DNA from 3 places in the Nocardioides pantholopis genome. Region 2 is predicted to be linked to each of the others. Evidence: predicted binding sites of a transcription regulator. Region 2 holds the regulator's gene; each other region holds the start of a gene.
The links. The regulator LexA, encoded in region 2, represses DNA repair genes until DNA is damaged. The targets are predictions, from matches to a motif close to TCGAACANNTGTTCGA.
Positions count from the first base shown of each region.

Region 1 (2,260 bases), 870 kb from region 2:
ATTCGATGACCGAGGACTGGCGGACCGGGACCATCGAGCAGGCGCGTGCCCTGATCCTGGCCGCCGACCCGGACGTGGTCGAGGAGGCCAAGTGGCGCAAGGCCGCGAACCCCGACGGCGTCCCGACGTTCTCCTGCGCCGGTCTGATCTGCACGGCCGAGACCTACCGCGACAAGGTGAAGCTGACCTTCGCGCAGGGCGCCGCGCTCGACGACCCGTCGAGTCTGTTCAACGCGAGCCTGGACGCCGGCACCCGCCGCGCCATCGACCTCCGCGAGGGCGACGTGCTCGACGAGGCCGCGTTCACCGAGCTGGTCCGCCGGGCCATCGAGCACAACCGGTCCTGAGTCGCGGCCTGGGTGTGCCGATGAGCCGGATCTTCACGGTGAGCGTCGCCTCGGTCTACCCGCACTACCTGACCAAGGTGGAGAAGAAGGGGCGCACCCGAGCCGAGCTCGATCGGGTGATCGAGTGGCTGACCGGCTTCGACGAGGCCGCCTTGGGCCGCCACCTCGCGGCCGGCACGACGTTCGAGGACTTCTTCGCTGCCGCCGCTCTCCACCCGAACGCGGTGTCGATCACCGGCACGGTCTGCGGAGTGCGGGTGCAGGACGTCGAGGACCCCCTGATGCGGCAGATCCGCTACCTCGACAAGCTCGTCGACGAGCTGGCGCGGGGAAAGTCAATGGAGTCGATCCTGCGTGCGTGAGCTTGCGCGCACAGGCCGGTTTGTCCGCTTTTTCGCACACGTCACCCTCGCCAATGCCGCCGGCGGACCGGCCTGACGGCGCCGCCCGTCAAGGTCTGGTCGGCGCGACGGGGCGGCGTACGCCTGTATCGGAAGTGGTTGTCCACAGTTTCCAGAAATGTGGATTGAGCCTATTGCTTCGATTCGAACAGGTGAACGATTAGTGTTAGTGGCGGGGGTGCCACGCCTGGTGACTTCCGGGGGCTGCGATGGCGGAGACGGTTCACCCGTTCCTGGTGGGTGCGGAGTCGATCGAGGGCGTGCTGGACAAGCTGGTCGGCCTCGAGCCGGTGTTCCTGCCGGTCGCCGAGAAGCGTGAGGCCCTGCTGGCGCTGGCGCGGTTGTCCTCGCGCGTCGAGGCTCTGCAGGCGAAGCTGATCGCGTGCGCCGGGGAGGTCGCCGAGGCTGACGGGCACCGCGATGTGGCGGGGTGGCTGGCACACCGGACCCACGCCTCGGGGGCGGCGGCCCGGCGGGCTCAGCGGCTCGGGGTCGCGTGCGACCGACGCTGGCAGCGACTCGGCGGGTCGCTGCTCACCGGGCAGGTGAACGTCGACCAGGGCCACGTGATCGCGGGCGCCCTCGATGACCTCGCCTCGGCCGCGGCGCTGGTGGACATTGGCGCCGAGGAGTGGGGTGAGGTCCTGGCCCGGGCCGAGCAGCACCTGGTCGAGCAGGCCGCGCACTTCGGGCCGCGGGAGCTGCGGCGGCTGGGGGAGCGGATCCTGGAGGTGGTCGCTCCCGAGCTGGCCGAGGAGCTGGAGGGTCAGCAGCTGGCCGACGCGGAGCGGCGGGCCCGGCGGCGTACGTCGCTGCGGATCCAGCACCTCGGCGACGGCACCGCGCTGATCAAGGCCCGGGTGCCCGACGCGGTCGCGCTGCGGCTCACGACCTCGCTGGAGGCGTTCACCAGTCCCCGTCGCTCAAGCGACGGTGCGGAGCAGCAGCCCTACGACCGCCGCATGGGGGAGGCGTTCTGCTCGCTGCTGGAGACCATCGACCCGGCCCGGCTGCCGCTGCACGGCGGGGATGCCACGACGATGATGATCACGATGGACGTCGACGCGCTGGTGAGCGGCCTCGGGACCGCGGCCCTGGCCGACGGCTCCCGGATCACCGCCGGCGAGGCACGCCGACTGGCCTGCACGGCGAACCTCGTCCCGGCCGTGCTCGGCACCCGGTCGGTGCCGCTCGACCTGGGCCACACGGCGCGGCTGTTCACGCCCGCCCAGCGCAAGGCGCTGGCCCTGCGGGACCGGGAGTGCCGCGCCGACGGATGCTCGATCCCCGCGGCCTGGACCGAGGCGCACCACCTCCAGCCCTGGTCCCGCGGTGGGAGGACCGACCTCGCGAACGGGATCCTGCTCTGCTCCCGACACCACCACCTGGTCCACGACGACCGCTACCTCCACGACCGCATGCCCAACGGCGACGTCCGCTTCGCTCGGCGGCGGTGAGCCGGCGGAGCTAGTGTCGGGATCTCGACCGCAGACCGGCGGCGGGCGGCCACGG
Region 1 covers NZ_CP033324.1:3,809,040-3,811,299, reverse strand. The annotation lists gene EBO35_RS18195 (DUF1801 domain-containing protein) at 6-347, shown strand; gene EBO35_RS18190 (DUF2200 domain-containing protein) at 368-709, shown strand; gene EBO35_RS18185 (HNH endonuclease signature motif containing protein) at 958-2,205, shown strand.
Region 1: the regulator LexA is predicted to act here: its motif matches at 893-908, upstream of EBO35_RS18185 (HNH endonuclease signature motif containing protein).

Region 2 (2,260 bases):
CGAGCGGCTGCCGCACCTGACCACGCTCGCGCAGGGCGACGCCCAGCTGCCCGAGCTGGCCCGGCAGTTCGTGGAGGACCCGCACACCTGCCTGTTCGGCACGCTCTCGCTGTGGCAGGGGCTCGACGTCCCCGGCGACACCTGCCAGCTCGTGCTCATCGACCGGATCCCGTTCCCGCGCCCCGACGACCCGCTGATGTCGGCGCGCCAGAAGGCCGCCGACAAGGCCGGCGGCAACGGCTTCATGCAGGTCGCCGCCACTCACGCGGCCCTGCTGATGGCGCAGGGCGCCGGCCGCCTGATCCGCACCACCACCGACCGCGGGGTCGTGGCGGTGCTCGACCCGCGCCTGGCCACCGCCCGGTACGGCGGCTTCCTCAAGGCCAGCCTGCCGACGATGTGGACCACCAGCGACCCGGCGATCGTGCGCCAGGCGCTGCAGCGCCTGAGCGCGACCGCGAAGACGGGCTGAGCCGCACGCACGAGCGCCCCCGCCCGGCCGGAGCCGGAACGGGGGCGCGTTAGGTGCGCGAGGGTCAGAGGCTGCGCAGCACCGCGGTGACCTTGCCGAGGATGGTCGCGTGGGTGCCGTCGATCGGCTGGTACGCCTCGTTGTGGGGGAGCAGCCAGACCTGGCCGTCCTTGCGCTGGAAGGTCTTCACGGTGGCCTCGCCGTCGATCATCGCGGCCACGATCTCGCCGTTCTCGCAGGTGGGCTGCTGGCGGATCACGACGTAGTCGCCGTTGCAGATGGCCGCGTCGACCATCGAGTCGCCGGAGACCTCGAGCAGGAAGAGCTGGCCGTCGCCGACGAGCTGGCGGGGCAGCGGGAAGACGTCCTCGACCCGCTCCTCGGCCAGGATCGGGCCGCCGGCGGCGATCCGGCCCACGACGGGGACGTAGGTGGCCTCCGGCCGGGTGTCGCCGACGCCGGTCTCGTCCACGCCGCTGTCGTCGGCCGAGGACATCGCCCGGCGCGCCGCCATCACCTCGGGGAGGAAGACCTCGAGGGCGCGGGGACGGTTCGGGTCGCGCTTGAGGTAGCCCTTCTCCTCGAGCACCTTCAGCTGGTGGGCCACGCTGGAGGAGCTGGTCAGGCCCACGGCGTTGCCGATCTCGCGCATGCTCGGCGGATAGCCGCGCTTCTCGATGCAGTCCTTGATGTGGGCCAGCACCCGCTGCTGGCGCGGAGTCAGGCCGGTGGCGTCGGCGGGCCCGTCGGGGAGCTCGGCGACCGTGTCGCTCTTCTTCCTGGTCATGTGTGCCTTCCCGCAGTGCGTGCCGCGCCCGGGCCACCCGGGTGCGTGTGCCCACGCTAGCCCCGGAGGGCCGCGGGTTCAAACATCTGTTCGAACCGCGTGTCGCGGCCACCCCCCTGCAGCGCGACCCGGCACGCGACGCGCGTGGCCGGGTCCGAACGGCGAAAGCGTCGCCACCGACCGTCCGACCCAAGCGCCGCCCCCAGGACGGTCAGTGACGAAGATGGTCGCGCAGCCGACGGGCGACCCGAGCCATGGTCGCCTCGGCGACGTGCTGGATCCCCGCGGAGACCCGGGAGGCCGTCAGTGCCGCCACGGCGTAGCGGTCGCCGTCGGCGTGCTCGACCACGCCGATCTCATGGCGGTGGTTGAGCAGCGTCCCGGTCTTCGACGACCAGGTGGTCGCGTCGGAAGCGAAGTCGGGCCAGAGTCGCTGTCGCGCCACGACGTGCTGCCCCATGAGCTCGCGGACTCGCGCGGAGACCTCAGGGACGACGGGGCCCGGCGTGGTCCACAGCACCTCGAGCAGGTCGACGCAGGCACGAGCAGTGCCGGAATTGGCGCGGGCGCTGTCCAGCTGGCGCACGCGGTGGCCGCCGCTCGGCGTTCCGCCGTGCGCTGCCAGCGTCTGCGCGAGCTGCGGTGTCTGCACCAAGGCCTCGGCAGGCGTCTCGGTGAGGTCGGAGAGTCGATGACGCAGGGTCAGGTCCGTGATCCCTAGCCCACGGACGTAGTGCGTCACGTGCGCGGGACTCACCAGGTCGAAGAGTGCATCAGCGGCCACGTTGTCGCTCAGGCACGTGCTGAGGTAGACGACGTCTGCGAGCGCGATGGTGGCCGGAAACCGGAACCGGGTGAGCCCCGCCGGTCCGATCTCGCGACTTCCTCGCCCAGCCAGGCGCAGCTGCCTTCCCTCACTCAGCTCGCCCGAGGCAACCCGGTCGAGCACGGCTGCGGCCAACGGCACCTTGACCAACGACGCGAGCGGCACCACGGCGTCG
Region 2 covers NZ_CP033324.1:635,212-637,471, forward strand. The annotation lists gene EBO35_RS02980 (ATP-dependent DNA helicase) at 1-472, shown strand, start outside; gene lexA (transcriptional repressor LexA) at 537-1,259, opposite strand; gene EBO35_RS02990 (serine hydrolase) at 1,471-2,260, opposite strand, start outside.

Region 3 (2,260 bases), 1.7 Mb from region 2:
CTCTACGACGCCATCCAGAAGGCGAAGAAGTCCTCGGTCCCCAACGACAACATCGACCGCGCGGTCAAGCGCGGCTCGGGCGCGGAGACCGGCGGCGCCGAGTACTCCACGATCATGTACGAGGGCTACGGCCCCGGTGGCGTCGCGATGCTCATCGAGTGCCTGACCGACAACAAGAACCGCGCCGCGATGGAGGTCCGCACCGCGATGACCCGCAACGGCGGCTCGCTCGCCGACCCGGGCTCGGTCTCGTTCCTCTTCCACCGCAAGGGCGTCGTCGTGGTCCCGGCCGAGCAGGAGGGCCGCACCGTCACCGAGGACGACGTTCTGGAGGCCACGCTCGAGGCCGGCGCCGACGCGGTCAACGACCTGGGGGAGGCCTTCGAGGTGATCTCGGAGTCCTCCGACCTGGTCGCGGTCCGCACCGCCCTGCAGGCGGCGGGCATCGACTACGACTCCGCCGACGCCAACTTCGTGCCCGACAGCACCGTTGCGCTCGACGCGGACTCCGCGGCCAAGGTGTTCCGGCTCGTCGACGTGCTCGAGGACCTCGACGACGTGCAGAACATCTTCGCGAACTTCGACGTCCCCGACGAGGTCATGGCCGAGCTCGAGGACGCCTGACCCTGCGGGCCGCCCGCAGCCCCCGGGCGTCCCGCGGGCGTCCCGTCTCTTGTAACGCGACGTTCGCCTCACTAGGCGCCTGCTGCAGCGGGCGCCTAGTGGAGCGAACGTCGCGTTACAAGCCGGGCCGGCGGACTGGGCGGGCGCGGTCACAGCCCGCCCCCGCGTGTCCTGCGCCGTACGCCGTCCGGCGCGGGCTAGCGTGGTCTCCGAACACCTGTTCGGACCACGGAAGGCGACGACGTGCGCGTGCTCGGGATCGACCCCGGCCTGACCCGCTGCGGGATGGGCGTGGTCGACGGCGACGTCGGCCGCCCGCTGACGCTGATCGACGTCAACGTGCTGCGGACCTCTGCGCAGCTGCCGGTGCCGGAGCGACTGGTGACCATCGAGAAGGGCGTGGACGCCTGGCTCGACGAGTACGCCCCGGACTCGGTGGCGGTGGAGCGGGTCTTCGCCCGCTCCGACGTCAGCACGATCATGGGCACCGCCCAGGCCAGCGGCGTCGTGATGGTCTGCGCCGCCCGGCGCGGGCTGCCGGTCGCCCTGCACACCCCCAGCGAGGTCAAGGCGGCCGTCTCCGGCAACGGCCGGGCCGACAAGGCGCAGGTGGGCGCGATGGTGACCCGGATCCTGCGGCTGGACGCGATGCCGAAGCCGGCCGACGCCGCCGACGCGCTGGCGCTGGCCATCACCCACATCTGGCGCGGCGGCGCCCAGTCCCGGATCGAGGCGGCGGTCGCAGCCGCCGGCAGGAGGAGCAGATGATCGCCTACGTGCGCGGCGAGGTCGCCGCGGTGACCCTGTCCAGCACCGTCGTCGACGTCGGAGGTGTCGGGCTGGAGCTGCTGTGCACGCCCGGCACCCTGGCCACGCTGCGGCCGGGCCACCAGGCGACGCTGCCCACCAGCATGGTGGTGCGCGAGGACTCGCTCACGCTGTTCGGCTTCGCCGACGAGGACGAGAAGACTGTCTTCGAGCTGGTGCAGACCGCCTCGGGCGTCGGCCCCAAGCTCGCCCAGGCGGTGCTCGCGGTGCTCGCTCCCGACGACCTGCGCCGCGCGGTCGCCGCCGACGACGTCAAGACCCTGACCCGGGTTCCCGGCATCGGCCAGAAGGGCGCCCAACGGATCATCCTCGAGCTCAAGGACCGGCTCGGTGCCCCCGTCGGCGGCCGGGTCGCCGCGCAGCCCGTGCCGGCCGAGCCGTGGCGCGATCAGGTGCACCAGGGCCTGGTCGGCCTGGGCTGGTCGGCCAAGGACGCCGACGCGGCCGTCGAGGCGGTCGCCCCGGACGCCGGGGCCACCCCGGACGTCGCCGCCCTGCTGCGCGCGGCCCTGCGCACCCTGAGCAAGGCCTGAGCCGATGCCCTTCCACGAGGACGAGCTCGACGAGGTCGAGACGAGCCACCTGCGCTCGCTGACCGCCGCCGACGCGGACGGCGACGAGCGCGCCGTCGAGGCCGCGCTGCGCCCGCGCAGCCTGGAGGAGGTGGTCGGGCAGACCCGGGTCCGCGACCAGCTCGGCCTGGTCCTCGAGGCGGCCCGGCGCCGCGGCCGCGCCCCCGACCACGTGCTGCTCTCCGGGCCCCCCGGACTCGGCAAGACCACGCTGGCGATGATCATCGCCGCCGAGA
Region 3 covers NZ_CP033324.1:2,334,007-2,336,266, reverse strand. The annotation lists gene EBO35_RS11200 (YebC/PmpR family DNA-binding transcriptional regulator) at 1-624, shown strand, start outside; gene ruvC (crossover junction endodeoxyribonuclease RuvC) at 868-1,392, shown strand; gene ruvA (Holliday junction branch migration protein RuvA) at 1,389-1,985, shown strand; gene ruvB (Holliday junction branch migration DNA helicase RuvB) at 1,990-2,260, shown strand, end outside.
Region 3: the regulator LexA is predicted to act here: its motif matches at 834-849, upstream of ruvC (crossover junction endodeoxyribonuclease RuvC).